2 regions of the Thermosynechococcus sp. PKX95 genome follow, and region 1 is predicted to be linked to the other one. Evidence: riboswitches for the same ligand, from Rfam matches in the RefSeq annotation. Region 1 holds a riboswitch; the other holds the start of a gene.
What was found. A riboswitch is a leader RNA that binds a small molecule or an ion and turns the genes downstream of it on or off. The one in region 1 is predicted to bind cobalamin.
Positions count from the first base shown of each region.

Region 1 (15,749 bases):
GGTGGCAGTGGTTGTGCCATCGCCGACGACATCATTGGTTTTGGCGGCCACTTCCCGAATCAGTTGGGCACCAGTATTTTCGTAGGCATCTTCCAGTTCGATTTCCTTGGCGATCGTCACGCCATCGTTAACAATTTGCGGTGCGCCATACTTTTTCTCAAGCACCACGTTGCGCCCTTTGGGGCCAAGGGTAATTTTCACGGCATCGGCAAGGGCATTAATTCCGCGTTCGAGCGATCGCCGGGACTCTTCATGAAATGCGACTAATTTTGCCATGGGTGGCTATCCTTTAGTAACTTGGAGGTCATGATTGAGGGACTGCAAACTTAGCAGGCTTCAAGCCATTGTTTACAGTACTGTGGAAAACCAGTTGAGGGCAATGGCAGAAAATGTAGGGGATTCCGCACTTGCTCGCGTACACTGACAATAGACTGACAATAGATTAACAAGCTTCGCAGCCATGGCTGGCCGCCACCTCAATCAACAACGCCTACAGGTCTTCTTGTACGTCACCTTAATGCTCGGCATTGCCCTTGCAGCGGCCAAGGAGTATTTTTACTTGAACAATGGCCAAGGGGGGCAAGATTGGCAAATTGGTGCTCCACAGGTGGATGTCATTGCTGCTCAGCCAAAACGCTCCCTTGCGGAAATACGAGCCTTTGCCCTGCAATTGGTGAATCGCGATCGCCAGCTCAATGGACTGCCGCCCCTTGTTGCCGATGAATTACTCACAGAGGCCGCACAACGCCATGCCGAAGATATGCTCAAACGCCAATACTTTAGCCATACCAATCCCGATGGGCAATCCCCAATGGATCGCTTTATCGCCTTGGGGGGACGCGGTGGCGTCGGTGAAAATATCATGGAGCAGAAGGGCACCCCCGGATTGGTGCTCAACTATAAGCTGATTGAGCGGTTCCAAAAAGGCTGGATGTATAGTGAGGGGCACCGCCAAAATATCCTGCGGCCTGAATTTACCCGCTTTGGCTTTGGCATTGCTTTGAACTCAGCTCACGGAGAAGTCTATGCTGTACAGATGTTTGCACTGCCAGCCCAGTAAAGGCAGAGCGTTGCTGCGCGGATCATTTCCAATGTAATCAATGTCAACTTAACCGCATTCGCTATGTTCACTGAAGAGATGTATGTTGTCCTTGAATCTACTGTCAGCGATGAGACCTTTCTCACACCGATGGAGCTACAGGCCAAGCTGGTGGAGTATTTAACAGGAACCGATGTTTCCCTAACGCCGGATCTACTTGCTTTGCCCGATGTGGAAAGTCGTGCCCACCACCTCATGACAACGGGTTGTGAACTGCAATTACCCAATGGTGGCTACCTTCAGTGGTATGCCGTGCGTTTAGAAAAATAATCGTTACACAGAGTTACGAAACTCCTGCTCGGAAAATTCCGTTCTAATATAGATAAGGCTCTTGGATCAATCAAGGGTTCAGACGATTATTTATTCTTTCGTGGTGTCCAAATCGTCAGGAATAGCAGGGTAACGAGACTGTGGCCGATCGCCGTCGTCAACAAAAGAAAAAACCGCAAATGACCTACAGTTGGCCGTTGGCGGGCACCTACCAAGCCCTTAGCTCGGCATCGGTGGATTTGATCTGGCGCAAAGTGGTGAATTTGGCCGATGTGTCGTGGCATCCCTTGATTTTGCGCACCAATGTGCCCTACGGACTCGTACCCAAGCCGGGGTTTATTTTCCAAGCCATGACGCGTTGGATTCCGTGGCCGATTCAGATTTTTGTCGAACGGGTATCACCGGGAAAACTGTTGAGTATTCGCATTTTGGTCTTGCCGGGGGTAGAGGAACGGGTAACCTATCGTTTAGAATCAACGGTCTGGGGGAGTCAGATTTCCTGCTCAGTGATGTTGCGGGGGTGGCTGGCGCCGCTGATTTGGTCACTGATTCGCGATTCTGCGGCAGGGTTGGCTGCCCGCTTAGCAGTTGCGGCTGAGGAAGATCCCCCCTCTGCTCAGCCCCCCATTGATCCCTGCTTAGGTTTTTAGACGGACAAAAGAAAACTCTATGCTCAGCGATAGCGATCGCGTTCGTGTTCTCAGTGAAGCCCTGCCCTATCTCCAAGCCTTTGCCGGACGCACCTTTGTCGTTAAATACGGCGGTGCCGCCATGAAGGAGGAGCACCTCAAAGACTCGGTGATTCGCGATATTGTCTTTCTTTCCTATGTGGGGATTCGGCCGGTGGTGGTTCATGGGGGTGGCCCTGAAATCAATGCGTGGTTAACTAAGCTCAACATCGAACCCCAATTCAAAAATGGGCTGCGCGTCACCGATGCCGCAACGATGGATGTGGTGGAGATGGTCTTGGTGGGTCGGGTCAACAAGGAAATTGTCACCCTGATTAATCAGGCGGGCGGTAAAGCGGTGGGGCTGTGCGGCAAAGATGGCAACCTGATTCGTGCCCGTGCCCAAGGAGAAGAGAGCATCGGCTTTGTGGGTGAAGTCCAAGGCGTGGATACCCGCGTGATTACGGCACTAGTGGAGAAGGGGTATATTCCCGTCATCTCCAGTGTGGCTGCCGATGATACTGGGCAAGCCTACAACATCAATGCTGATACTGTTGCTGGCGAGATTGCGGCGGCTTTGGGGGCTGAGAAGCTGATTTTACTGACGGATACCGCAGGCATTTTACGGGATTATCGTGATCCGAGTACTCTCATTTATCGCCTTGATATTGCCGAAGCGCGGCAACTCATTAAAGAGGGGGTTGTCTCTGGCGGGATGATTCCTAAAGTCACCTGTTGCGTGCGATCGCTCGCTCAAGGGGTGAAAGCAGCGCACATTATTGATGGCCGGGTGCCCCACGCCCTATTACTGGAAATTTTTACCGATTCGGGGATTGGCTCAATGCTCGTGGGTTCCAATGCAGCCTACGATCGCGCCTTTACTGATTGAAACTTTTTGCATGAAAAAGGGCGTCCTAGGGTATGACGAGGATGTTTTAGCGTAAGCGCCTATTACTTATGAAATTATTCTCTTTAATCTTAATTAGTAGCAGCTTAGCCACTAGCTTGAAACTGCCAGCACGCGCCATTCCCCAACCCTACCCCCCAGTGGCGGTGAATAGTTTTATGAATACCTGCATCGAGCGTGGCCGGCGATCAGCGCCCATTGTGCCCCGTTCAGTGATGAATAACATTTGTCAGTGCTCCATCAACTACATTCAAGAGCGATTGAGCTACACTGATTTTCAAACCCTTGATCCCAATGGCAGTCAACCGCAATCTCCTAGCCAACAGCGGGCACAGCGGGTTCTCGATGAAAGTGTGAACTACTGCATTCGCCAACAACTGGGGGTCTAGGCACTTTTTGACCCTGCTGCGCGTCGGAAAACTTAGCTGGCGATCGCCAACGGCCAAGGCAAGTCTTTGTGCTAGATTGGGCGTAGGCTAAAGGATCGAAAATTTAGGACGAATCATATGGGAATCACACACCGCACGCTCGTTGTCAGTACGACAGTGGTCATGACGGCATTGGTTGCTGTCACGGGTGCGGGTCTGCACTGGTCCCGTAGCCTAGCAGGTTTTCGCCAAAGTCCTAAGGAACTGGTGGATGAAGTATGGCAGGTCATTGACCGTGAATACGTTGATGCCACCTTCAATGGCAATGACTGGCGTGCCGTGCGGCGGGAGTTTCTCTCTCGGAACTACACCAAACCCGAGGATGCTTACAAAGCGGCACGGGAAATGCTCGAGAAGCTCAATGATCCCTACACCCGCTTTATGGATCCGGAGCAGTTTCGCTCCATGCAAATTGAAACCTCTGGTGAACTCACAGGGGTAGGTATCACCATTACCCAGGACGAAAAGACCAAAGAAATCACCGTGGTTTCCCCCATTGAAGGGAGTCCCGCCGCTGAGATGGGTTTAATGGCCAAGGATGTGATCCTGAAAATTGATGGCAAATCCACTAAGGGCATGGATCTCAACCAAGCCGTCAGCATGATCCGTGGCCCGGTGAATACAAAAGTGCGCCTGACGATCCAGCGGGGCGATCAAATCTTGAACTATGAGATCACCCGTGCCCGCATTGAAATTCATCCCGTTCGCCACAGCCTACGCCAAACTCCCCAAGGCCCTGTCGGCTATATTCGCCTTGTCACCTTTAGCTCCAATGCAGCAGCAGAAATGCGCGCCGCCATTCGGGAGTTAGAAAAGCAAGGCGTTGAAGGCTATGTTTTGGATTTACGCTCCAATCCGGGCGGCCTACTCTTTGCTAGTGCTGAAATTGCCCGCATGTTTCTACCGCAGGGCGATATTGTCTCTACGGTCAATCGCCAAGGGGAAGCAGAACGCTTACGTGCCGGTCGCGGCTTCTTGACCAATAAGCCCCTTGTGGTGCTCATTGATGGCGGCTCGGCCAGTGCCAGCGAAATCCTCGCAGGTGCTCTACAGGATAATGGCCGTGCCGTGTTGGTGGGAACACGCACCTTTGGGAAAGGCTTGGTGCAGTCCGTCCAGCCGGTGGGCGACGGGGCAGGGATTGCAGTGACGATCGCCAAATACTTTACCCCCAGTGGTCGTGATATTAACAAGAAAGGCATTGAACCCGATATTGAAGTCACACTCACGGAGCAGCAGCGGGAACAACTGACGCGCGATGACATTGCCACCGATCGTGATCCTCAATTTACACGGGCGCTAGCCGTTCTCAATGAACGCATCCTAGCAGAGCGACGCAATACCCAATCAGCGCGTCCTCCCCAGACAGCCAATCCTTAAGTTCACTCAGTTAGGTGAGCACCGTGGCCGACCACCGCCGACAAGCCCAGCGGGTATTGTTCTTGGCGCTAGGGGTCAATGTTGCCCTGACGGCCATTAAAGCCATTGTTGGTGTTCTCAGTCGCTCATTGAGTTTACAGGCCGATGCCCTGCATAGCTTGACCGATGCCGGGAGTAGCATACTGGGCTTAGTGGCCATGCAGTGGGCTAACCCCCATCCCGATCGCGACCATCCCTACGGTCACCAAAAGTTTGAAGCCCTCGGTGCATTGGGGATTGCCGCCTTTCTGGGCATGGTGTGCTTTGAGATTTTACAAAGTGCGGTTGAGCGCCTGCTGCATAAAAGCAGTGCCGTGACGATCACAGGGGCAGAACTGTGGATTGTGATCCTTGTCCTTGGCATGAATATCGGCCTTACTCTCTATGAACACCACATGGGGCGCAAGCTGAATAATTCCGTGCTCATTGCTGATGCCAAGCATACCCTGAGCGATGTCTGGACAACGATTATTGTCCTTTTGGGGTTGATTGGGGTGTGGACGTTCAATTGGGATTGGCTGGATGTGGTGTTGGCATTTCCCGTCGCGGCCCTTGTGTTTTGGAGTGCGTGGGAAGTTCTCAAAAGCAACATTCCTTGGCTGGTGGATGAGATGGCGATCGCCCCCGAAGCTATCCATGAGCTAGTGATGACCGTGCCCGGTGTGGTTAATTGCCATGACATTAGCTCGCGGGGAATGGTGGGACGGCAAGTGTTTATTGAGATGCACTTAATTGTCGAGGCGCAAGATATTCCCACGGCCCATGACATTACTGAGCAAATTGAAGCCCTGCTGCAAGACCGCTATGGGCCGGCTCGCATTGTCATCCACGTCGAACCCCCCGACTACGAATCCAGTCAGATCAGCTTCTCTTAAGTGATTTTTGCTATTTTTTGAGCATCTGCGCAAAGCAACTGAGGAGTGACCCTGTGGTGTACGACTGCATTGTTGTTGGTTCAGGCCCTGCGGGCGGTGCGGCTGCCTATCACTTGGCTAGGCAAGGCTGGCGGGTGTTGGTTCTGGAAAAGGAAGCTCTGCCCCGCTACAAGCCCTGTGGGGGAGGTGTGTCGCCCCAAGTGCAAGCTTGGTTTGACTTTGACTTTACTCCTGCTATCTCGCTGAAGCTGACGCAAATGGTCTGTACGTGGCAGGGTGGGGAAGCGCAAGTGCTGGAACTGCCCCCAGAGCAAGCGGTGTGGATGGTGCGCCGCGATGTGTTTGATCATTTTCTGATTCAACAGGCGCAGCAACAGGGGGCGCAGGTAGCGGCTCAAACTCCCGTTACAGGTCTAACGTGGGGGGGCGATCGCTGGCAGGTGCATACGCCCAAGGGGGATTTCACAGCGCAGTATTTGATTGGCTGTGATGGTGCCAAAGGTTCAATGGCCAAGTGGTTGGGCTTCCAACATCGTCAGCAGCGTATAGGAGCAGCCATTGAGGTTGAAGCAGCCATGCCCAATCATTCCCTGAGGACAGCCCACTTTGACTTTGGTCGCGTTCACAATGGCTACATTTGGAACTTTCCTAAACGGGAGGGCTACTCGATTGGTGTGGGCACGTTTTCCCTAAAACGCAAGCAAAATCTGAGGGCGATCGGGGCAGCATATGCTGAAACCTTTGGCGTTGATTTCAGTCAAGTCAAGGTCTATGGCCACCCCCTCTACTGTTGGCAGCGGCACCAGCGCCTGCACACCCAAAATGCCCTCCTTGCCGGGGAAGCGGCCTGTATCGTTGATCCGTTTACTGCCGAAGGCATTCGTCCCTCGCTGTTGACTGGCATGTTGGCCGCCCAAGCCATTGATCGCGCCCTCAATGGTGATCCAGAGGCTCTCGCAGACTATTCCCGTCAAGTCCAACAGGCGTGGGGAGCGGATATGGTCTGGGCAAAACGTCTAGCGACTCTTTTTTATCGGATGCCCCACATGGCCTATGAAGTGGCCATCAAACGTCCTAGCGCCCTGCAACGGATGGGGCAAATTCTCTGCGGTCAGTTGCGTTACCGCGATGCAGCAGCCAATGGCCTGAAATTGTTGGCAGCGGGGTTGAGAGTGCCGACGGTTTTCCGTTAATGCCGATAGGGATGCTCCCTGAGCTGCCTTCTATAATGTTGGTGCAGCCTAACTTTAGGAACACGAGTGGTGAGCAGTCCCATTGAGCAGCGCAAGGCCGAGCACCTCGAGCTTTGTATTCAAGGTGATGTCAGTCATCAAGAAGTCACCACCGGTTTCGAGAAGTATCGCTTTCGCCATTGTGCCCTGCCCGAACTGGACTTTGCCGAGATTGATCTGAGCGTCGAGTTTTTGGGCTGGCGGCTTGCAGCTCCGCTGCTGATTTCCTCCATGACTGGTGGAACGCCTGAAGCGGGAGACATCAATCGCCGCTTGGCACGGGTGGCGCAACAAAAGGGAATTGCCATGGGGGTCGGTTCCCAGCGAGTGCTGCTGGAGCATCCAGAGGTGGCGACCACGTTTGCCATTCGTCAAGAGGCACCCACTATCCCCCTCTTAGCCAATCTTGGCGCGGTGCAGTTGAACTATGGCTGTGGCGTCAATGAATGCCAAAAGATTATTGATCTCCTAGAGGCGAATGCCTTGATTTTGCACCTCAATCCCCTACAAGAGGCCGTCCAAACGGGGGGCGATCGCAACTTCAAGGGACTGTTGACGAAAATTGGTGTTCTCTGCCGTGCCCTACCGGTGCCTGTAATTGTGAAGGAAGTGGGCAATGGTATCAGTGCCGACGTGGCCAAGCAACTCGTGGAGGTGGGAGTAGCCGCTATTGACGTGGCGGGGGCAGGGGGAACCTCTTGGGCTAAGGTGGAAGCAGCGCGTGCTCAGGATGGGCGTCAGCAGTACCTCGGAGAGGCCTTTGCCGAATGGGGCATGCCTACGGCGCAGTGTCTGGAGCAAATTCATCCTGCCCTACCAGATACGCCCCTAATTGCCTCCGGCGGACTTCAAAATGGCATTGATGTGGCCAAGGCCCTTGCCCTCGGTGCTGGTCTTGCCGGTTTAGCGCGCCCCTTTTTGCAGGCCGCCCATCAATCAGAGGAGACACTTGCGCAACGCATTGATTTTATCCTTGAGGAATTGAAAACCGTGCTGTTTTGTACCGGCAGTGCCACTCCCCAAGCCCTCTATCAGCGTCGCTGTCTCGAAAGGATCTAGCGGGGGTCTTCAAGGATCGTGCGCAGCCACGGGGGCGGATCCGGAATCGGATTGCCCAATCGCTCCAACAGTGTCCATGCCAAAATATGCACCACTAAGGCATACACCGTGGACTGGAAAAAGACAAGTAGCAGTGCCACGACTTGGATCAGGGTCACCGTTGGCTCCAGCAGCAGGTTGAGGTTGACCAGCACCCAATCAATGAAATTCGTGACCTGCTGATTGAAGTAAATCCAGAGGTTTTCCCCGAGCAGAATGGACACAAGACTAATCTGAAAGAAAAATCCTGCGGTGCCAATCACAGCGCCACTGAGAATTGAGCGTCCCCAGCTCTCTTTTTTTGCCCAACAGCCGCCAAAAATCACCCCCATCATGCCGTGGGGCAAGAGAAATTGCAGACTGCGGGGTGGCCCCATCAACACAGAAAGGAGCAAGGCACTGACAATCGCCGCCATCCAAGCCGCTCGGCGGTTCCAGCGTAAATACACCAAGGCAATGGGAATTGGAAAAAATAGGCGCAAGACTGGACCAATGGGCAAATAAAAGTTAATCACCCACAGCAGGGCAGCGGTACTGGCAAGGAAGGCTGTTTCTGTGATCACCAAGGTGCGCTGAATTTGCGATCGCCCCAAGGCTTGGGACTGCTCAGGGGGCACAATGGCTTCGACGTCGGGAAAATCATCCTCTAGGGAATCCGTTGGGTTCATTGATTGCAGATAACCTTTTTTCTCTACACTCTAGCAAGCTTTACTGCCAGCTCTCAAACTGGATATAGCGCCCTGAAAAATCCTTTGCTGAAAGTTAGAATCGGGGGTAAGGTATTCCTATCAAGCTTACATGTTAATTTATGTGCCGTCTTTATGCCTATATGGGGCGCAGAACGTCCCTTGCCCATGCCTTGGTGGATGCTCCCCATTCCCTGTTGGTGCAAAGTTATCAACCCCGCGAAATGACGGCGGGACGCTTAAATGCCGATGGCTTTGGGGTGGGCTGGTATGCTGCCCGCCAAGATGTGCCCCCCTTTCTTTATCGGCAAACGCTGCCCATGTGGCATGATATTAACTTTACTGAGCATTTAAGCCGCTACATTCAATCTGCCTGTTTTTTGGCCAATGTCCGCAGTGCCACACCGGGTCAACCCGTGCAGATGACGAATACGCAGCCCTTTCGCTGGGGACGCTGGCTGGGGGTGCACAATGGCTTTATCGAGAACTTTCGCCAAACCCTCTACCGCCCTATGCGCGATCGCCTGTCGGATATTTGTTACAACATTGTTGAAGGCTCTACAGACTCTGAGCACCTCTTTGCCCTGTTTTGCAATGAATTGGTGTTGAATCCGCAACTGTCACCGTTGATGGTACTGCGGCAAACACTGCAAATTGTTTTTTCCCTAGCGCAGGCAGCGCGTACCAGTGTCAGTGCCGCCATGATTCTGACTGATGGCGTCTATATTCTCGCCACCCGCTGTGCGCGGGGCACACCACCCCCCACCCTGTACTGGAGTCAGGATGCCGAGAAAATTCAACTCACCTCAGAGCCGGTAGATCAGCAAACGGAGTGGTATCCTTTACCCGAAAATAAACTGCTGTTGATGAGTTTGCAGAGTGAACCAGAGATTTATACCTTCTGAGACCTCAACCCCGTTTAATCCTTGGGATCGCGAAGCCCTTTGGCAAGCCTTTCAGAACCAGCGGCAATTTACACGCCAACTTGTGGCTGAGTTGAGCGAGGCCGTCCTTTGTGCGCAGCCCCATCCCCTCTATAGTCCCGTGGGGTGGCATTTGGGACACATTGGCTACACAGAAGCTTTTTGGCTCTTGCCGGAATCCTCAGGGGTGAGCGATCGCGATCGCTATTGGTATGCCGCCGATGGCCGCCCCAAGGCCGAACGACAGCATCTACCGCCGCGTGGCCAGCTACTTGACTACTTAGCAGAGATTCGCCAAAAGACGGGCGATCGCCTCTACAGTCTTAGCGACGAGCAGTGGCAACGGGAAGTCCGTCTCTGGTGGTGGATTTTGCAGCATGAAGCCCAACACAGTGAAACAATGCAAATGGTGCTGGCGATGCAGGGGATTTTCACCACCTTGCCCCCTCTCCTATCCTCGCCTCAGTCTTGGCAACGGATTGCCGCTGGCAGTTATGTCATTGGCAGTGAAGACCTCTTAGCCCTTGATAACGAGCAGCCAGTCCAGAGTGTCGAACTACTTCCTTTTACGATTGATGCGGCACCGCTGACCTGGCGGGAATTTCTCACCTTTGTGGAAGCGGGTGGTTATCAGCGGCGGGAATGGTGGTCCAGCAGTGGTTGGGAATGGCGCGAAGCAGAGGGGATCACAGCACCCTTTTACCCCGTTCCTGAGGATTTGGACTTACCTATGTGGGGACTCAGTTTCTATGAGGCTGAAGCCTATGGCCATTTCCAAGGCAAACGTCTCCCCAGTGAACGGGAATGGGAGATTGCTGCTCAGCAGGGACTCTTGAATCAGGGCTACGTTTGGGAGTGGACGCAAAGTCCCTTTGCCCCCTATCCGGAGTTCCAGAGCTATCCCTACCGGGGGTATTCTGCGCCCTACTTTGATGGCAAGCATTTTGTTCTAAAAGGCGGTAGTCACTGGACGCGCCCCATTCTCAAGCGACCCTCATTTCGCAATTGGTATAGCCGCACCACCCGTGAGGTGTTTGCCGGCGCCCGCTATGTTCAACTAGAAGCACTCCCGATTGAGTCTGAGGCCTAGACTGGGTGAAGTGGGTTAATTTTGTGCCCAAGTTCCCCGTGATCCTGTGATCCTTTTCACGGGCACTCTCCTTAGGCTTCGCCAGAATCAGACTATCAACTATCCTCTTGCGAGGCATCTTATGAGAAACATTGAAGCTGAGCAAACGAAGCACCGTTCCTCAGTAAAGAAAGTTTGAACAAGATGCCCCCCAAGCAATGAGTCCGACTCAAACTCCCTAAACTAGGGACAAGGGCATAGGGGCGTTTTGATGTCAATTGCTGAGGAATTCCGCCAACTGCAAACGCGACTCTTGGAGTGCTGGGACGGGACAGAAACGTTTATTCCTGAACTACCCAAGGGTCCCGGCGGCATTGAGCGCGATATTGTGGTGGTGCCTTCCCTGAGCTTTCCCCAACCGGAGCTGGCCAAGATCACCGGCTATACCCACTACGAGGAGCGGCAACTCTATACGCTGATCCAGTTGCGGAATCCGCGTACCCGCATGATCTACGTGACGTCCCAGCCACTGCACCCCAGCATTATTGACTATTATCTGGATTTACTCCCCGGCGTACCCAGTTCCCATGCCCGCGATCGCCTGCTGCTGCTGGCCACCTACGATCGCTCCGATAAACCCTTGACTGCGAAAATTTTAGAGCGGCCTCGCCTTTTGGAGCGTATTCGTCAAGCCCTGCGTCCCAACCAAGCCTACATGGTGTGTTTTAACTCCACCCCTCTGGAGCGGGAACTGGCGGTACGCTTAGGCATTCCTCTCTACTCGACGGATCCCGACCTCCTCTACTGGGGAACCAAGGCGGGCAGTCGGGAACTTTTTGCGGCCGCAGGCATTCCCCATCCGATGGGCAGCGGTTTTTTGCAGGGGGTACCGGAACTGGTGCGGGCGATCGCTCACCTCCAACAGAAATCTCCTGAACTGCAACGGGTGGTGGTGAAACTCAATGAGGCTTTTTCCGGAGAAGGCAATGCTCTTCTTGATCTGCGCCCACTGCGCCCCCTTGGCAGCCCACACACCCCCGATCATCTACAACGGATTGAAAATAGCCTAGAGGAGATGGTCTTTCAGGCGCCTAATGAAACTTGGCTCTCCTATCGGCAGCGATTTATGGATCTGGGTGGCATTGTCGAAGCCTTTGTGGAAGGGACAGTCAAGCGATCGCCCAGTGTCCAAGGCTGTATTACCCCCAAAGGCAGTGTTGAAATCGTCTCCACCCATGAACAGTTACTCAATGCCCCCACAGGTCAAATTTTCATTGGCTGTGAATTTCCCGCCCATGCCGACTATCGCCAACAACTCCAAGAATTGGGGCAAAAGGTAGGGACGTACTTGGCACAGCAGGGGGTGATCGGCTGTTTTGGTGTGGACGTTGTTGCAACCCAAACAACAGCAGGGTGGGAGCTTTACGCCATTGAAATTAACTTGCGCAAGGGTGGTACTACGCACCCCTTCATGACCTTAAAATTCCTCACCGATGGCCACTATGAGCTAGCCTCTGGACTGTTTTACAGCAAGCACCGCCGTCCCAAGTATTACATTGCCTCCGATAACCTCTGCCAACCCCACTATCGCGGCCTCCTGCCCAATGATCTCTTGGATATGATTGCCCGCTATCAACTCCACTTTGACTCCAGCACCGAAACGGGCACTGTCTTTCACCTCATGGGGGCACTCTCGGAATTTGGTAAGCTGGGACTCGTCAGCATTGGTAACACCCCCGAAGAAGCCCAAGCCATCTACGACCAGACCATTGGCGTTCTCGATGCTGCGGCGCTATAGGTCTCTCATGTGCCCACCCCCTGCATAGACAGGGGTCTGAGAATCTCGCTACAATTGGCAACGTTCACTGTGAAGAGCAGCCTGTAGGGAAAATCCAGTGCAAGTCTGGTGCTGTGCCGCAGCTGTGATGGGGAACCCCCCTCAGCCAGAATGCCTACTTGCTGTGGTTCACTCTGTTTGCCTGCGTCGCACGGGCATGGAGTTTCAACGTGGTTGTTACGCTCAACGATTCCATTCTCAATCCCCTCGGTTTTAGCCTCGATTTACCCCCTCTCCCCCAATCTCGACCGCTTTTACTCGTCGGTCATGGGACGCGCGATCCGGAAGGTCGCCAAGCATTTTTGGACTTTGCCCAAGCCTATTATCAACTGGATCCCTGCCGGCCTGTTTTTCCCTGTTTTCTGGAGTTAACGGAACCCTCGATTTTTGAGGTGCTCAGCCAGTGTGCTGCCGCAGGCCATACAGACTTGTCAGTGCTGCCAGTTTTACTCTTTGCTGCTCGCCACAATAAGTTTGACGTTACCAATGAGTTGGATCGGGCACGGCGGGCGTTTCCGCAATTGCGCTATCACTATGGCCGCCACTATGGCATTGCCCCCGAAATTTTAACCCTGTGGCGATCGCGCCTTGAACTCTTGGACTCACCAGAATTTAATCCCCAAGGCATTGGCCGCGAAGAAACCGTTCTCCTAGTGGTGGGACGCGGCTCCAGTGATCCCGATGCCAATGGCGATGTTTTTAAGCTAGCCCGCATGCTCTGGGAAGGCAGTGGCTACAAAACCGTTGAGGTCTGCTTTATTGGCATTACCCATCCCCGCCTACCCGAAGGATTTGGGCGGGCGAATCTTTACCAGCCCCGCCGCGTCATTGTCCTGCCCCACTTCATGTTTACAGGGGCACTACTCAAGAAAATCTATACCCTTACCGCAGAAGCCCAAGCCGCCTATCCCAGTGTTGAATACGTGAACCTACCGGAAATTGGCCTGCATCCGCAACTATTTTATCTCACGCGGCAGCGGGAAATTGAAACCCATACGGGGCAGGTGGCCATGAACTGTGAAGCCTGCAAATTCCGCTTGGTGGCAGGCCATAGCCATCATCACCACCATCATCAGGATCATGAGCACCCCTCCCACAGCCATGATCACGGGGGTCATCACCCTCACCACCATCACCATGGATCAACCGTGGACTTGGATCACTTGCCCAGTTACCACCAACGCATTTGGCAAGTTCCCTAAGCATCGCTCCCCAGCGAAAATGTTAGAGTAAATGATGACTGCTACTCTTTCTCAAGCTTAGATAGGGCTTGTCTATGCGTATTAAATATCCTCCCCAGACGGTTGACCGGGTGTTAATTTTTGATACCACCCTGCGGGACGGTGAACAGTCGCCGGGTGCCTCGCTGAATGTGGATGAAAAACTGGCGATCGCCCGTCAACTGGCGCGACTGGGGGTGGATATTATTGAAGCAGGCTTTCCCTTTGCCAGTCCCGGTGACTTTGAGGCGGTGCAGCGGATTGCTGAAACCGTGGGCACCGAAACGGGGCCGGTGATCTGTGGCTTGGCTCGTGCCACCCGCCAAGATATTGAAGCAGCAGCAAAAGCCCTCAAACCCGCCTACTATCCCCGCATTCACACCTTTATTGCCACCTCGGACATTCACCTAGAGTACAAACTGAAGAAAACCCGCGCTGAGGTACTGGAAATTGCCCCCGAAATGGTGGCCTATGCCAAGTCCTTTGTGGATGATGTTGAGTTTTCCCCTGAGGATGCCGGGCGTTCGGATCCTGAGTTTCTCTATCAAGTTTTGGAACGGGTGATTGACGCCGGTGCCACAACAATTAACATTCCCGACACGGTGGGTTACACCACCCCCGCCGAGTTTGGCGCCCTGATCAAAGGCATCAAGGAAAACGTGCCGAATATTGATCGTGCCGTCATTTCAGTCCATGGTCACAACGACTTGGGCTTGGCCGTTGCCAACTTCCTCGAAGCAGTCAAAAATGGGGCACGGCAACTGGAGTGTACGGTTAACGGCATTGGGGAGCGCGCCGGCAATGCTGCCCTTGAGGAATTGGTGATGGCTCTCTATGTGCGGCGGCAGTACTTCAATCCCTTCCTAGGCCGTCCCCCCGAATCGGAAGCACCCCTGACCAATATCAACACCCGCGAAATTTACAAAACCTCCCGCTTGGTCTCCAATCTAACGGGCATGCTGATTCAGCCCAATAAAGCGATCGTCGGTGCCAACGCCTTTGCCCACCAATCAGGCATTCACCAAGATGGCGTCCTCAAGCACAAGCAAACCTATGAAATCATGGATGCCCAACTCATTGGCCTAGCCGACAATCAAATTGTTTTGGGTAAACTCTCTGGTCGCAATGCCTTTGCCACCCGCCTGCGCGAGCTGGGCTTTGAACTCAGTGAAACGGAACTCAATAAGGCGTTTTTGCGCTTTAAGGAACTGGCCGACAAGAAAAAAGAAATCACTGACTGGGATCTAGAAGCTATTGTTAAAGATGAAACCCAAGCCATTGATGTTCAAGGCTACCAGCTGGAATTTGTGCAGGTCTCCTGTGGCGATCGCGCCCGCCCCACCGCCACCGTAACCGTCCGTCTGCCCAGTGGTGAGGAGCTGACAGATGCCGCTATTGGCACAGGCCCTGTGGATGCCGTCTATCGTGCCATTAACCGCGTGGTGCAAATTCCCAATCGCCTCATTGAGTATTCCGTGCAGTCAGTGACCGCGGGAATTGATGCTATCGGTGAGGTGACCATTCGCCTGCAACACGGGGATCGCATTTACTCGGGCCATGCCGCCAATACAGATATTATTGTTGCTTCGGCTCATGCCTATATGAATGCCCTCAATCGTCTCTATCGCGGGCTCCAGCAGCAACGCCTCCACCCCCAGACCGCTGAGGTTCATGGTGGAACCACTCCCTAAGCCCCTTGAGCACCACGGCATCTACCCCTGCCCCATTTGCCGCCATGGCCAAATTGCCCCAATGGTGCTCATGGAAACCCATGCCTGTAACTTTTGCCGCCACATTTTTACCCTTAATCCTGAGCGCCAAACGGCTCGCCTTGAAGATGGGGCGATCGCTTTTCGCTGGCAGTGGACAGGTACAGGCTGGCGATCGCTCCACCGCCCCTCTTCTCAGGTCACCGTTGTTGGCCTTGTGTTAGCTATTTTGCTCATCATTTTACCGCCAACCCTCATCTGGCTAGCCTATGCCCTGTTTCCGCCCCTAGAAGCAGGAGTTTGGCGCTG
Region 1 is NZ_CP134171.1:859,310-875,058, reverse strand. Features, by position in the region: gene groL (chaperonin GroEL) at 1-276, opposite strand, end outside; gene RHH81_RS04030 (CAP domain-containing protein) at 461-1,060, shown strand; gene RHH81_RS04025 (chlororespiratory reduction protein 7) at 1,124-1,369, shown strand; gene RHH81_RS04020 (SRPBCC family protein) at 1,549-2,019, shown strand; gene argB (acetylglutamate kinase) at 2,039-2,926, shown strand; gene RHH81_RS04010 (hypothetical protein) at 3,043-3,333, shown strand; gene ctpC (carboxyl-terminal processing protease CtpC) at 3,451-4,752, shown strand; gene RHH81_RS04000 (cation diffusion facilitator family transporter) at 4,776-5,666, shown strand; gene RHH81_RS03995 (geranylgeranyl reductase family protein) at 5,723-6,859, shown strand; gene fni (type 2 isopentenyl-diphosphate Delta-isomerase) at 6,929-7,957, shown strand; gene RHH81_RS03985 (DUF2232 domain-containing protein) at 7,954-8,664, opposite strand; gene egtC (ergothioneine biosynthesis protein EgtC) at 8,805-9,587, shown strand; gene RHH81_RS03975 (SUMF1/EgtB/PvdO family nonheme iron enzyme) at 9,562-10,695, shown strand; gene RHH81_RS03970 (peptide ligase PGM1-related protein) at 10,946-12,472, shown strand; cobalamin riboswitch at 12,508-12,649, shown strand; gene RHH81_RS03965 (sirohydrochlorin chelatase) at 12,682-13,713, shown strand; gene RHH81_RS03960 (2-isopropylmalate synthase) at 13,788-15,422, shown strand; gene RHH81_RS03955 (hypothetical protein) at 15,403-15,749, shown strand, end outside.

Region 2 (15,749 bases), 850 kb from region 1:
TTGATTTCAATTGCTTGATCGGGTTGCTGGGGCGGTAACCCCTCAATCAGTACCGCTAAGCGGCGCGGGGTTGCCCAGACTTTGACTTCCCCCTCCAGTCCCTGTTCCTTGAGGGTTTGGGGAATCAGGGTGTGCCACTGGCGCAGGGCACTACTGACAAAGCGGGCGGGGAGATCCTCGGTTCCCACCTCTAGGAGGAACGTATGCGGTGATGACTTGGGCATGGTGACCATGGGCTAGATAACGGAGCTACTGCGGGCGGCTTCGGCCTCGTCGGGATGAATACCAAGGCGGGTCAAGTTAATGCGACCTTTGCTGTCCACCTCACGGATTTTGACGACAATTTCATCGCCAATTTTCACTTCGTCCTCGACTTTGCCAACGCGATATTCCGCCAACTGGGAAATGTGGATCATCCCCTCCTTGCCGGGGAGAAACTCGACAAAAGCGCCAATGGGAATAATCCGCGTCACCTTGCCCAGATAGACATCACCGGCGTTGAGCTTTCGCGTCAGACCCTCAATGGCCGCCCGTGCTTGCTTGGCGTTGGTTTCATTGGGGGCAGTAATGGTGACCAGCCCTTCTTCACTAATATCCACCTTGACGTTGTATTGCTCGCAGATACCGCGCACGGTTTTACCACCGGGACCAATGACAAGGCCAATCATATCGGGGGGAATTTGCAACGTCAGCAGCCGTGGCGCACTGGGGGGCAGTTGTGGACGGGGTTTGTCCAGCACCGCCAGCATTTTCTCAAGGATATGGAGCCGTGCCGGACGTGCCTGTTCGATCGCCTGCTTGATCACGGCAACGGGCAAGCCAGTAATTTTCATATCCATTTGCAGAGCGGTAATACCGCTATCGGTGCCGGCTACCTTGAAGTCCATGTCGCCAAGGAAGTCTTCAATCCCCTGAATGTCGGTGAGGATGCGCACCTCATTGCCCTCCTTGATCAGCCCCATGGCCGCCCCACTGACGGGTTTACGGATCGGTACCCCGGCATCCATCAAGGAGAGGGTGGAACCACAAACGGATCCCATGGAGGTAGAACCATCGGAAGAGAGCACCTCCGACACGACGCGAATCACATAGGGAAACTCCTCTTTGGGAGGAATGACCGGTTCGAGGGCACGCTCTGCGAGGGCACCATGGCCAATTTCCCGCCGCCCGGGCGATCGCAGGGGTTTGACTTCACCCACAGAGTAGGGGGGAAAGTTGTAGTGGTGCAGATAACGTTTGCTGTCCTCGGGATGCAGATCATCAAGGGCTTGGGCATCGGCAGGAGAACCGAGGGTGGTCACAGACATCACCTGCGTCAAGCCGCGATTAAAGAGGGCACTACCATGAACCCGCTCTGGCAGAACCCCCACCTCACACCAAATGGGACGCACTTCATCGAGACGGCGGCCATCCACTCGCACCCCTTCTTCAATAATTTGCTGCCGCATGAGTTTTTTCGTCACGGCCTTAAAGAGGGTAGGCAGGGCTTTCGGGTTTTCCGCTGCCGCCACTGCGACCGGGTGATCCGCTGGCAGGGCAGCAATTTCTTGGGCGATCGCCCCTTGCACCTCATCGAGGGCAGCATCGCGAACATTTTTGTCCTTTTCAAAGCGTTTGAGAATGGCTTTGACCGGTTCAACAGCGCGATCGTAGATGAAGTTTTCCAAGGTGGGGTCGATCGCCGGCGGTTCCGCGTGGACAATGTCAATGCCCAATTCCTTGAGGAGATCCCGCTGCGCTTGAATCAGGTCTTGGATCACCTCATAGCCAAAGTCAATAGCTTCAATCATGTCGGCTTCGGGCAGCTCATTGGCACCGGCCTCCACCATCACCACGCCATCGGGAGAGCCGGCCACGACCAGATCTAAGCCACCGCGCTCAATTTCTTTGTAGGTGGGGTTGATAATAAACTCATCCCCCACAAGGCCCACCCGCACTGCTGCCATTGGACCATTAAAGGGAATTTGCGCCAAAAGAACAGCGATCGAGGCTCCCGTTACCGCCAATACATCGGGGGGAACATTTTCATCCAAGGAAACCGTCGTGGCTACTACTTGCAGATCATCGCGCAACCATTGGGGAAAGAGGGGGCGCAGCGGCCGGTCAATCAGGCGACCAATGAGAATCGCTTTTTCGGGGGGGCGACCCTCACGCCGTAAAAAACCGCCGGGAATCCGCCCAGCGGCATAGAGGCGCTCTTCGTAATCCACCACAAGGGGTAAAAAATCAATGCCTTCGCGAGCGGCGGCACGATTCGCCGTCACGAGTACAGCCGTTTCTCCCGAACTAATGAGAATGGAACCGGCAGCTTGGGGGGCAAATTTTTGCAATACCACCTTAATATCCCGCCCATCTAGGGGGATAATCTTTTCTAGACCCTTCATTGGCGTTCTATTTTTTCCTTCTTCCTATTTCTTTCTCTCTACTAGGATAGCCGCTTCTGCCACTCATCCGCTAAAGTTCAAGGATCAGCCGTGTGCCCCCAAGGACGGCAAGACTGGGGGTCGCTGTCCAGCTTTGGGTTAATAAAATTTGTATCAGTTCTGCCGATCGCCGGCTGCTGGGGCTATCCTGTAACCCCAAATAGAAACTGGCAGAGTGGTGGCTATCTTGACCGAGCACTTTCAACAGATCATCAGCGTAGTGAATGGCTTTTTCCATCTGGGTTTGCAAGTTAGTCCACAGATCGACATTGCGAAGATTGCTCAGGGTTTCGGCCACCACATCTTGACGGTGTTGAATTAGGATGGTTCGCGGCTGTAGCTCTGGCGGTAAATCCGCAAAGAAAATGGCCGGGCCATAGCCAATGAGATGCACCGTCTCCATCCATTTCGTTTGCGGCAGCAGCAATTGCCGCACAATGTGACAGGCAAGGGCAGTAATAATTAACCCTTGGCTATGGGCGACAAGGTACAATTCGGCTCCCGCTTGTAACCCCTTGACGATTTCATAGGCCAACCGCAGGGTGGGACGCGGCGCACCGGCTGGAAAGGCACCGTAGAGATACTGGGCAAAATCCCCCCAGCCTAATTTTTGTAGGAACGAGAGGTCAAGGAGTTTCGTTAAGTCAGCGGTGCTGTTAATATCGAGGGGGCGCTGTTGCAGTTGGCTCGGTTGGGCGATCGCCAGAATATCCGCATCATCGGTCAGATCTTGAGTCATCAGTTGGCCAAGAAGTTTAGCATACTCATAGCGGCGATCCTTGCTGGGGTCTGGGGCTGGGGTCTGGGGCCAAAAACGATAGAGTTCTGCCTTACCGAGGAAACTTTCCAAAAGATCTGCTTGGAAGCCATGGGTCTGATTGTGAATGCCGCGAACTTCTAAAGGGTGAGCCGCTGTGAGTTCGGCAAGGCGGTTCAAATCCCGCCGTTGCTTGGCAGCATCGCTCCCTATCCCATTCACATGGAGTAAACGCCGCCGTAGGGGGACGCTCAGGGGGTTGTCGGGCAAAATAATCGTACCGTCTAGGGGAGAGGTCATAGGGGATTTGGAAAGTCTAATGAGAGAATTTGGTGAAACGCAATAAAAGGCGGCTAAATTGTGATCATCGTCACAGTCATTCTATCGGGGGATGGGTCATACTAAATAGTGACTCAGTACTATCCGAGTCATCAACAGGGAACACACAACGAGCCGACAGACTGTAAGTAAGTTTGTCGGTTTTTTTTTGAATTTCAGTCATGCCCCACAAAAAGATCACGCTTCGTTTAGATGCTGAACTCTATGGCCAACTCCAACGCTGGCAAGTCCAGCAGGGATGCGGTTCCCTTAGTGAGGCAATTCGTAAAATTTTGCAACAATCTCTTCAGCCGACGGAGATGGCCTGTCCCACAGTTTTGCAGCGACTGAGTGCCCTAGAACAGCAAGTGGCCGCCCTTGAACGCCGACTGTGCCCGCCTCAACCCACTATCGAAACGCTGACGATCGCGGAGCTAGAGCGGCTGACTCGCCCACAACTGGTGGCCTTAGCGCGGGACTTGGGCATCTATAGCTATAAGCTGAATAATCCAGCGTTGCGGCAGGCCATTTGGGCAGCGAAACAAGCGATCTATGGACAGGAGCGGCAATGATATGCTGACGAAGGTGACTCAAGTATAGGTGAGATGGCTAGTCCGTCAGAATCGATAGATCGCTCCCGTTTGTGGTGGGCGGCGATTAAACTTCCCATGTACAGTGTGGCAGTGATGCCCATTTGGTTGGGCACAGCGGTGGCGATCGCCGAAACGGGAAGGGTGCACTGGTGGCCTTTTGGGTTGTTTCTGACAGCGGCAGTGCTGATTTTGGTTTGGCTGAATCTCAGTAATGATGTGTTTGATGCCGAAACGGGGATCGATCGCCACAAGTACCATTCAGTCGTCAATCTCACGGGCAAAAAGCAACTCATCTTCTGGCTGAGCAACCTCTGCTTACTCTTGGGGCTACTGGGGATTGCGGCCATTAGTTGGTTGCAACAGGATGCAACGGTTTTAGGGTTGGTATTGCTCTGCTGTGCCCTAGGCTATAGCTACCAAGGCCCGCCCTTTCGTTTGGGCTATTTGGGCTTGGGGGAGCCGATTTGTTTTATCTGCTTTGGACCTTTGGCGATCGCTGCTGCCTACTATAGCCAAGTGCAAACCTTTAGCCCTAGTATTTGGCCAGTGGCTATCCTCAATGGTCTGACGACAACACTGATTCTTTTTTGCTCCCACTTTCACCAAGTGGCCGATGATCTAGCCGCTGGCAAACGTTCGCCGGTCGTGCGCTTAGGGACAGCTCGCAGTGCTCAACTGGTCTATGGTGCCTGTGGTCTTTTTTATGGGGTGTTGCTGGCCAGTGTCGCATGGGGAATCCTGCCATGGCCAACACTGCTGGCTTTGAGTTCACTGCCTTGGGCGATTTATTTGTGCCAGCGGATGGCGCAATTTCACAGTGTCCCTGAGCAGATCAAGAACTCGAAATTTATTGCGGTGCAACTGCATTTTTGGAGTAGCTTGCTCTTGGGATTGGGTTACTTGCTCTGAGCTGGGGGGCGATCGCGATTCAGCGACCATTGGTACTCCACACTGCCGCCTCTCAATTGCCATTCCTCTTCAAACTGCTTTTGCAGCCGCAGGGCTTTGCGCAGATGAATGACCGCACTATGGAGTTGCTGGTAACCACTGGAGTGGGGAGGGAGGGCGGGCAACGAGACCTGTTCCAAAATTTGCAGCGCTAACTCGTAATGGATGTGGGCAGGAACAGGAATCTCATCTGAGGGGGCAGAAGAAAGAGTCACCGGGGCAGACACCTCCAAGGAACAACTATCTAGATTTCCGCTTTCTAGCGGCGGCGGGGACGGCGATAGGTCAACCGCTCGGAGCGATCGCGCTCGTAGGCAATCAGCCGGCCATAGATTTCGTGCTTGGTTAAGTTTAACGAAAAAAAGACATGCCGCCGCGGATTGCCAAAGCCCTTACGGGTAAAGAACTTCACTGCGGGCGTGTTGGCCGGATCGGTATCCACCAGCATAAATCGCGCCCCCTCCTCAATCATGCGTTCAATGAGCTTATCTACGAGCTTGTCGGCAATCCCCCGCCGTTGATACTGCGGATGTACCCCCAGCCAGTTAATGTAGCCATAGACCCAAGGGGCTTTGCTAATAATTGTGCCTAAGATAAACCCTGCCACTTGCGAGTCAGCTTCGGCCACCAGACAGTATTCGGGATCGGTGTTGTAGAAACCAATAACCTCCCACTCATCCCAGATGCGATACAGCGAGGGATACAGATCACTGGTGAAGAGTTCCTCACCAAGGTGAAATACAGGGGCAATGTCGTCAATGCCCATCTCGCGAATAATAATGTTGGTGGGTTCAGAGCGCTCTTCTTCTTTGGCGGGAACGATTTCTAAATCAACTAAATTGTGGTCAATGGGATCATCGGTGTGCAAAGACATACAAACGTTTGTACCGAGCTATTTCTAGCTTAGCCTATGTCCAGCGGGGTCAATTCGTGAACCTTAGCGCACTTCCACAACTGCCTCTAGGGGATAGCGTACCTTGGGCAAAGTCGCATAGTTGTCATCGGCCGCTCGATAGCCCGCTGCACATAGAACGACGGCATGATAACCTTGGGCAGGTAGACCGAGAAGGCGATCATATTCTTGGGGCAAGAAACCCTCCATCGGGCAGGTGTCAATGCCCAGCAGCGCCGCCGTCAGCATAAACTGACCCAAAGCAATATAGACTTGGCGGGTTGACCATTCATCAACATTGAGGGGGTAGGGGGGTGACTGCAAAAAGCCCTTGACCAAGTCCCCATACTTTTGCAGATTTTCCACTGCGGTTTGGTGGACTTCCGCTTGCCGTGCAAGGTAGCGATCAACGTCCGTAGCATTGAGATTGGTTTTAATGGCAAATACCACTAAGTGGGAGGCATCCACCACCTGCCGTTGATTCCAAGTGTGGGGGAGCAGGGCTTGGCGTAGCGCAGGCGTCTCAATGACGTAAAACTTCCACGGTTGCAGGCCAAAGGAAGAAGGAGCCAGTACCAGACTTTGTAGAAGTGTTTGCCATAGATCCGCAGGAATTTTGCGATTGGGGTCAAATTTCTTCGTGGCGTAGCGCCATTGTAGTTGTTGCAAAACCGTTGTTGGTGAAATCGGTGTTTCAGTCATTCTGTTCCCTAGAGAATTGATTAGAGCGATTACCCGAAGGGTACGCTACGCGATCGCGAGAACCACTCGCCGCTCATTTTGACAAACTATTAAAGGTGAGGTCAACTGCCCTGTAGATCAATTGCCCACTATTGCCACTGAATATCGGCATCGATCGCAGTCATGGCAGAGGTGAGTTTTTCAACCAGTTCCTTAACAGGGAAAGCGCCGACATCTCCCGCTGCACGGGTGCGGATACTCACGGTCTCGCTTTCGACTTCCTTGGCACCCACAATGCCCATCACAGGAATTCTCTGGGTTTCAGCATTGCGGATTTGTTGACCTAGCGATCGCCCGTACGATCCACACTCACGCGGATATCCTATCAGCCGAGGATCAGGTGCCCCTACCAATCATGGAGCAGGTCTTTAGGCGAGGCAGCCTTCTTACAAGCATTGCGCCCCTAATCGCAGGAATGGAAACGCAGTTTTGAGTGGTGGAAAAATCCTGCGATTTTAAGGGGGCAACGGTGCGCTGGCAGCAACAACAGATCCTCAGCTGGTAAGACGAGCCCCTCGCAATTGCTGGGCGGCGGCCACCATGTTTTTCAGTGAGGGAATCACTTCCTCCCAGCGACGGGTTTTCAGACCGCAGTCTGGGTTAACCCAAATCTGGTCACTGGGTAGATGGGCGATCGCAGTCTCCAGCTGCTGAACCATCTGCTCAACAGTGGGAACTGCCGGACTATGAACATCATAAACACCATTGCCCACCTGCTGTTGATAGCCGGCATCAGTAATTTCAAACAGCGTTTCATTGTTACTGCGGCTATTTTCAATGGACAACACATCTGCATCTAGGCGCTCGATATGTTGAATAATGTCGCCAAACTCCGAATAGCACATGTGGGTATGAATTTGAGTTTCTGGCTTAGCCACACCAGCCGCCAACCGAAACGCATCGACGGCCCAAGCCAAGTACTCCTGCCAACGTTCCGGCTTGAGGGGTAATCCTTCCCGTAAAGCGGGTTCATCAATCTGGATAATCTTTGCCCCAGCAGCTTCTAAATCGGCCACTTCATCCCGTAGAGCCAAGGCAATCTGCATCGCCTGTTCGCTACGCGGAATATCGGTGCGGGTAAAAGACCAGTTAATCATTGTTACCGGCCCCGTCAGCATACCCTTGACGATTTTTTGTGTCAACGATTGCGCCACTTTAAACTCTCGCACCGTCATTGGCTCGGTTCGCGCTACATCCCCATAAATAATGGGTGGACGCACACAGCGACTGCCATAGCTTTGCACCCAGCCGTGTTCAGTAAAGGCAAAACCAGTGAGCTTCTGGCCAAAGAATTCCACCATGTCGGTGCGTTCAAACTCACCATGCACCAATACATCTAGGCCAATTTCTTCCTGCAATCGAATGCATTTGGCAATTTCAGCATCAATTGCTGCTTGGTACTCAGCAAGGGTGATTTCTCCGCGCTTGAGCTTCACCCGCAATTGCCGCACTTCTGGGGTTTGCGGAAAAGAACCAATGGTAGTTGTCGGAAAGAGCGGTAAGGTGGGCTGCAGTTGGCGGCGTTGTTCATAGGGCATAGCCCGTTCCAGATCGTTGACGGTTAAATTGCGCAACCGCTGTTGTACCACTGGATTCACAGGGCTAAATTCCTTAAAGGCCTGCCACTGGGCTTCAATCTCTGCCAATTGGGGGTGCTGGGCAAGGGCTTTGGGACTCTCCTGCAGCGTCTGTGCCAATAGCACCACCTCATCCAACTTTTGTTCGGCAAAACTCAACACCCGCCGCAATGGCTCTGGTAACTTCACTTCTCGTGCTGCATCGTAGGGGACGAATTGTAAAGAGGCTGAGGGGTGCAACCGGATATTAGTTGTGATACCCTGAATCGCTGCCAAGGTTGACACGACAGGTTCTGGGCAAATTTTCCAAATGTTTCGGGCATCCACAATACCCACTCCCAGCTGTTTATCCCTTGGGAAACCATACTGCTGCAATAATGCCAAGTTCTGCCCACGGGTAAAATCTAGACTAATGCCGGCTACGGGCAACGTCACCACCCAAGGATAGGCAGCGCCGAGATCATCAAAGTAGGTCACTAGGTAAATCGGCAAGCCAACTTGACAGAGCGCATCAAATGTTGATTCATACAATTCCCTGAAGTTGTTGGTGTCCCCAAAAACCAAGGCAGGTTCGTGGATTTGTACCTCAACCACCCCTAGGTTCTTCAATTCAGCCAACAGGATAAGATAGCGCTCCACTAGGCAAGACAACGCTTCCTCTAGATTCATCTGCAGCCGACTCAGCCGTAGCAGGGTTAAAGGCCCTAGCACCATGGGAACGGCGCGATCGCCCAAGACCCTTTGGGCGCGACCAATGATGCCCAGAAAATCACTAAAGTCCGCTGCCTGAAGAGGCTGACTCATTTCGGGAACCAAGTAGTGATAGTTGGTGTCAAACCATTTGGTCATCTCAAGAGCTGGAATCCTCTCTTTGCCACGAGCCATTGCAAAGTATTGCTCCAGCCCTGTAAAGGCTTGATACCGCTGTGGGATGAGGCCGAGGCGGACACTCCAGTCAAGGACGGGATCGTAAAAACTGGTATCGCCAACGCCAATGCGATCAATGCCAGCCTGCAGTTGCGTTTGCCAATTTGCCAATTCAATCTCTTGAACTGTTTGTAGCAAATTTTCTTGATTGTATTTGCCATTCCAAAAGGCTTCCAATGCCTTTTTCAGCTCACGATTTTTACCAATGCGGGGGTAGCCTAGCGTTGCAGTTTGAATGGTCATTGTTGCAGTACCCTGAGTTTTGACAGTTCTCTCAATAGACAAAGAAAGATAGCTGTTTTCAGCCCAACAAGCAGTACACTTCCAGCATCATCAGCAGAACCTAACGTGGGTCACTGCAAGAGCAACCCCTTGTCTAAGTGCTTGTAGGTGCTTGAAAATCTCCAAAATCACTTGTGCTACAGCAACGGCAGCAACGTTGCCAGAAAAGGGCGGTAGGGGGGTTCTTTACCTAGGCAAATTAATGAAAATTGAAGCATGAAGAACATCATCTGTACCTCGCAGATGTTGGCATAACGACATTCACAACTCGGCGGGCATTCTGACTGAGAGAGTAGTGCCTCTCATCACAGCTGCGGGACAGCGGCAGATTTGCACTGCACTTTCCCCCTTGCGTCTGATGGCTGATCCCCACCAGAACCGAGTGAGTACATTCAAGGCTAACACAAGTTATGAGTTAAGGGTAAGAGCACGGCGGTCTATTGGTATGAAAAGCTGCCCCTAGGTTGACTGCTGCCGTTATTGTGCAACTGCTGAGGCTAAAATGAGAAATAGTTATCATTTTTCTCAGCAGCGTTCTTCTAGGTAAATATGCCCTCCGCCTGCCAGCCTTTACCGGCTTCCCTCGATCGCATTGTTCAGCGGTTCCAACAGATCTCAGATCCAAAGCGGCGCTATGAATACTTGCTGAGCTTTGCAAAGCGCCTGCCGCCATTTCCTGAGGAGCAGAAGGTTGCCGCCAACCGCGTACCCGGCTGTGTCTCCCAAGTGTACATGATGGCCTCTTTAGAGCAGGGCAAGGTGATTTTTCAGGGGGATTCTGACGCTCAAGTGACGAAGGGATTAGTGGGGCTATTGGTTGAAGGGTTGAGTGGGTTGACACCTGCAGAAATCCTCCAGTTAAAACCTGACTTTATTCAGCAAACCGGACTGAATGTCAGCTTAACCCCCTCGCGAGCCAATGGCTTTTACAACATTTTTCGAACGATGCAACAGCAAGCCCTAGCCTATCACTTGGCTGAGACTTCGTGTCACACTTAAAAATCTCAGCTGATGGGACTACAGCAGCAAAAGCTGGGCTGGGTGCTAGAGAACACCCTTACGAAGGAGGATAATCCCTTAGTTGTAGGATGACGCAACAATCCCCGCAACGGGGACATTAAGCTTCGTTTGCGGATTTAGCACTCGTGCTTGTACCCCATATTAGAGAAGGTATATACTTAGGAATAACAACTCGAATAAATAAAGCACAAATAAGAATTAATATTTGTAAAAGCAAATTTTCTCCGGTTTCTACCTGTAAACGGAAGAAATCACATAAAACTGATAATTTATCAGTTGATGAAATACCGCCAAGCATAAATTCTCCAGCAATAAAATCGCATCTGTGAAACTTACAGCCATTTTGAATAGCAGTTTTGATAAAGAAGTAGTCTGCGCCAACTGGAAATCTATAGGAATAGTATCCTAGTTGCCTATGAAGATCGGTTTTAATTAAAGTGCCAACAGCATGGGAAGATATGTAGGCTCCGGCTGAAAACAAATACGGTCTCCCCCTATTAGGGCGCTTTAATCGTTTACCTACCCACACATGTGCTGATAGTATATCTGCTTTCGTAGAGCAAGCAGCTTTTCTAAACAACTCTATTGTATTCTGTTCTAGTACATCTCCAGCACCTAAAACAAGATAATAATCTCCACTTGCAATTTTAAGTGATTTATTGATCGCATGATATAAACTAAAATCTGGTTCTGAGATAATTTTTATATTTAAGCCCTTTGTAGACTGAATAATACTAATGGTACTATCAGTTGAAGCACCATCTCCAATAATCCATTCAAAGTTTTTATCCGTTTGATCTTGAAGGCTTTTAATGGTTCGAGTAATCGTATCTTCGACATTGAGAGTTGCCGTAATGATTGATATAAAAGGATAGCTCATAATGAGTTAACCTCTAGCTACTGCCACTGAATCTCGGCATCTATTGCATTCACTGCCGATGTCAGTTTCTCGATGAGTTGTTCAACAGACAAGGCGCCGACATCTCCCGCTGCACGGGTGCGGATACTCACGGTCTCGCTTTCGACTTCCTTGGCACCCACAATGCCCATCACAGGAATTTTCTGGGTTTCAGCATTGCGGATTTGTTTACCTAGGCGATCGCCCGTGCGATCCACACTCACGCGGATGCCCTGCTCTCGCAGTTGAGCGGCCACACGTTCGGCATAGGGGCGTTGCTCATCCCCCACGGGCAACAGGCGCACTTGCTCGGGTGCCAGCCAGAAGGGGAAATCCCCTGCGTACTCCTCAATGAGAATGCCAATGAGCCGCTCCAGCGAGCCAAAGGGGGCACGGTGAATCATCACCGGTCGGCGGCGGGTATTGTCCTCAGCAACGTATTCCAAATCAAAGCGCTCAGGCAAATTGTAGTCCACCTGAACCGTTCCCAACTGCCACTCGCGACCGAGGGCATCCTCAAAGATAAAGTCGAGCTTGGGGCCATAGAAGGCGGCCTCCCCAATCCCCAAGAAATGCTCCATGCCCAACTGTTCTACCGCTCGCTGAATTGCTGACTCCGCCTTTGACCAAGCCTCATCGGAGCCAATGTACTTGTCGGATTTGGGATCGCGGAAGCTCAGCCGTGCCTTGAATTTATTTAAACGCAGACAGCGAAAGACCGAGAGAATGAGATCAACCACATTCAAAAACTCGGCATCCAACTGCTCCGGCGTGACAAAAAGGTGGGAGTCATCAACGGTAAAGCCCCGCACCCGCGTCAAGCCCCCCAATTCCCCGGACTGCTCATAGCGATAAACCGTACCAAACTCCGCCAACCGTAGGGGCAAGTCACGGTAGGAGCGCAACTCACTTTTATAGATTTGAATGTGGAAGGGGCAGTTCATTGGCTTGAGGACAAAGCCCTGCTCGTTGGCTGCCGCCTCAGCATCTTCGGCCATCAGGGGAAACATATCCTCTTTGTACTTTTGCCAGTGGCCAGAGGTCTTAAATAGATCCACACGGGCAATGTGCGGACTCACCACCGGTAGATATCCCCGCTTCATTTGCTCTTTTTTGAGAAACTCCTCGAGGGTTGAGCGCAGAATCGTTCCCTTAGGAGTCCACAGGGGTAGCCCTGGTCCTACAGGATCAGCGAAAATAAAGAGACCCAGCTCTTTGCCCAGTTTTCGGTGGTCACGGCGCAGGGCTTCTTCTTTGCGGCGTTTATATTCCGCCAGTTGTTCTGGGGTTTCCCAGGCGGTACCGTAGATGCGCTGCAGTTGGGCTTTGGTTTCATCGCCGCGCCAGTAGGCACCGGCAACACTTTCAAGGGCGATCGCCTTGGGGTTAATCTCGCCCGTATTTTCAACGTGGGGTCCCGCACAGAGATCCCACCACTCATCCCCCAAGTGGTAAATCGTAATTGGCTCCTCGAGGTCTTGGAGAATTTCCAGCTTGTAGGGTTCCCCTAGCTCGCGGATGCGGCGCTCGGCCTCCTCACGGGTCACTTCCTCGCGGATCACCGGCAACTTGCGCTTAATGATCTTGACCATCTCCTTTTCAATGAGCTTCAGGTCTTTTTCGCTGAAGGGTTCGGGGTGGTCAAAATCGTAATAAAATCCACTCTCAGTCCAAGGGCCAATTGTGACCTGCGCCTTGGGAAACAGCTTCTGGACTGCCATTGCCAAAATATGGGACGTGGTGTGGCGAATACGCTTGATCCGCTCCGATTCACTGGTTTTGGGAAGGTGGATAGGGGCAGCAGCAAACTCTGGCATAGGGGCTGATCTATCTAACAAATCTTTCATCCGGCTGAGACTTCTATTGTGACATTCTCCTGCCCTCAAGGGTGGGTCTTTGACCCCAAATTTTTGGGTTCAGGGACGCTTTGCCGCAGTGTAAGGCGAGTGGCCAACTCCAAAAGATAGGGCTATGCTAAGGTTGAAATCACGTAGTGGTCATGCCACTGCCGCCCTCTATTCACAATCTCTTGCTATAGGAATCTTGTATAGAATGGAGTGTTTCCGTGACTAGCCGCAAAGTCCTTGTCATTGATGACAGTAAAGTAATCCGGATGCGCGTCCGCGAGATGTTGCCAGAGGGCGACTACGAAATCCTTGAGGCCAAGGATGGCCGTGAAGGTCTGCAACTCATTGAGCAGTCTGAGCCGACGTTGATCATGCTGGATTTTCTGCTGCCGAAGGTGAGCGGCTGGGAAGTCTATCAAGAATTGGAGAAAAATGATCTCCTTGGCGCTATCCCCCTCGTAATTATGTCAGGGCGCAAGGAAGAGGTCACCGAAAAGCTCCAAGAACCCTTTGAGTGGTTTGAGTTCATTGAGAAGCCCTTTGAAAAAGAACAACTCGAAGCAGCAATTCAAGAGGCCTTTCGCAAAGCCCGTAAGCCCAGACCCGTCAAAGCAGCAGCTCCTGCGGAAGTAGCGGCTCCCGTCGCTGTGGATCTCACCCCCGTCTATGACAAACTGGCCGCCCTTGAAGGTGCCATTCAAGCTTTGCAGGCACAATCTGTCAAGGCAAATGACTTTGCTCAACTCCAAGCAACGGTTGCGCAACTGCAACAGCAACCAGCGGCAACAGGCAGTGGTGGGGATGACAATCGCCTCGCCGCTTTGGAAGCGGAAAACCAGCGGTTACACCACGAGGTCGAGCAACTGAAGCGAGCCATTCACCAAATTGTGACGGCATTGCGGCGATTGCAGGGGGGGCACTAAGCTACTGCCACTCAATTTCCCGGCGACCGGCAAGGGCACGGGCAAGGGTCATTTCATCGGCATAGTCGAGATCACCGCCCACCGGTAGGCCAAAGGCAATGCGAGTGACCTTCACAAAAGGCCGCAGCAGCTGCCCCACATAGAGAGTGGTCGTTTCCCCTTCAATACTGGGGTTGATGGCCAAGATCACCTCTTGCACCTGCGGTTGGCTGGCGCGCTGAATCAGAGGTTGAATGTGCAGGTGTTCGGGGGTGATGCCCTCTAGGGGCGAAATGAGTCCGCCCAAGACATGGTACTTGCCGTGGTACTCGCGGGTTTTTTCAATGGCAATGACATCGCGGGAATCAGCCACCACACAAAGGAGATGATTGTCTCGCTGGGGGGAGGCACAGATGTCACACACGGGTTCGGCAGAGAGGTGAAAACACACGGAACAAAGCCCCACCTGCTGTTTCGCTTCAAGGAGAGCTTGCGCCAAGGCTTGAATATCAGCCTCGGGACGTTTGATCAGGTGAAGGGCAAGACGTTGGGCGGTCTTGGGGCCAATGCCCGGCAGGCGTTGCAACTGCTCAATGAGACGAGCAAGGGGACGGGTATAGACACTACTCATGGGGCAGCTAGGCAGACACAGCAGCGGCAAGGGGGGCGATCGCGCTCAGGCGCAGTTTGGGATGATCTGCCATTGTCTGTTGCAGATTCCACTCATTCTTAAAGAGCAGCACCGGCCGTCCCCAACTGTCTTTGACGGTGACAGCATTAAAGATGCGGCCAATGGCTGCAAGGGCTTCCCAACCATCCAGTACCCAGCGCGCAACGGTATAGGGGAGAGGGTCAAGACGAGTTTCCACACCGTATTCGTTTAATAGGCGAAACTGCACCACTTCAAATTGCAATTGGCCAACTGCCGCCAGAATCGGTTCTCGTTTCGATTCATCGGTAGAGTACATGATTTGCACGGCACCCTCTTCCCGTAGCTCATTCACCCCTTTTTGGAAGGATTTGAACTTGGAGGGGTTGGGGTTGCGCAGATAAGCAAAGAGTTCTGGGGAAAAACAGGGAATGCCTTCATATTCCAATTTGGGGCCGACATAGAGGGTGTCGCCAATGGCAAACATGCCTGGATTATTCAGGCCAATCACATCGCCCGCATAGGCCGTTTCAAGGGATTCGCGACCTTGGGCAAAGAGTTTTTGGGGACGAGAAAGGCGGATGGTTTTGCCGGTGCGAGCATGGTTGACGGTCATGTCCTTTTCAAATTTGCCGCTACAGACCCGCACAAAGGCGACGCGATCGCGATGTTTCGGATCCATATTGGCCTGCAGCTTAAACACAAAGCCAGTGAAATGCTCCTGCGTCGGATCAATCGCCCCGCGATCGCTCTTGTAGGCCATGGGTGGCAACGCATAGGTCAAAAAGTGCTCCAGAAACAGGCGCACGCCAAAGTTGGTCATGGCACTGCCAAAGAAGACGGGAGTCATTTTTCCCTGATGCACCAAATTGAGGTCGAGTTCAGCACCAACCCCATCTAGCAGTTCCAGTTCGTCCTTGAGTTGGTGATATTCCAAGCGATAGGGCTCAATGTAGGCGTCAATGGCCGGATCGC
Region 2 is NZ_CP134171.1:1,705,311-1,721,059, forward strand. Features, by position in the region: gene glyS (glycine--tRNA ligase subunit beta) at 1-224, opposite strand, end outside; gene RHH81_RS08345 (polyribonucleotide nucleotidyltransferase) at 237-2,384, opposite strand; gene RHH81_RS08350 (hypothetical protein) at 2,455-3,480, opposite strand; gene RHH81_RS08355 (hypothetical protein) at 3,681-4,070, shown strand; gene menA (2-carboxy-1,4-naphthoquinone phytyltransferase) at 4,104-5,000, shown strand; gene RHH81_RS08365 (DUF5340 domain-containing protein) at 4,988-5,254, opposite strand; gene RHH81_RS08370 (GNAT family N-acetyltransferase) at 5,299-5,805, opposite strand; gene RHH81_RS08375 (NAD(P)H-dependent oxidoreductase) at 5,977-6,633, opposite strand; gene RHH81_RS08380 (His/Gly/Thr/Pro-type tRNA ligase C-terminal domain-containing protein) at 6,762-6,914, opposite strand; gene metE (5-methyltetrahydropteroyltriglutamate--homocysteine S-methyltransferase) at 7,167-9,419, opposite strand; cobalamin riboswitch at 9,711-9,856, opposite strand; gene RHH81_RS08390 (SufE family protein) at 10,008-10,457, shown strand; gene RHH81_RS08395 (glycosyltransferase) at 10,576-11,358, opposite strand; gene thrS (threonine--tRNA ligase) at 11,376-13,193, opposite strand; partial or broken gene RHH81_RS08405 (response regulator) at 13,442-13,981, shown strand; gene recR (recombination mediator RecR) at 14,148-14,756, opposite strand; gene RHH81_RS08415 (peptide chain release factor 3) at 14,764-15,749, opposite strand, start outside.
Region 2: it holds a riboswitch for cobalamin, as region 1 does, so the genes downstream of both, metE (5-methyltetrahydropteroyltriglutamate--homocysteine S-methyltransferase) here and RHH81_RS03965 (sirohydrochlorin chelatase) in region 1, are expected to answer to the same signal.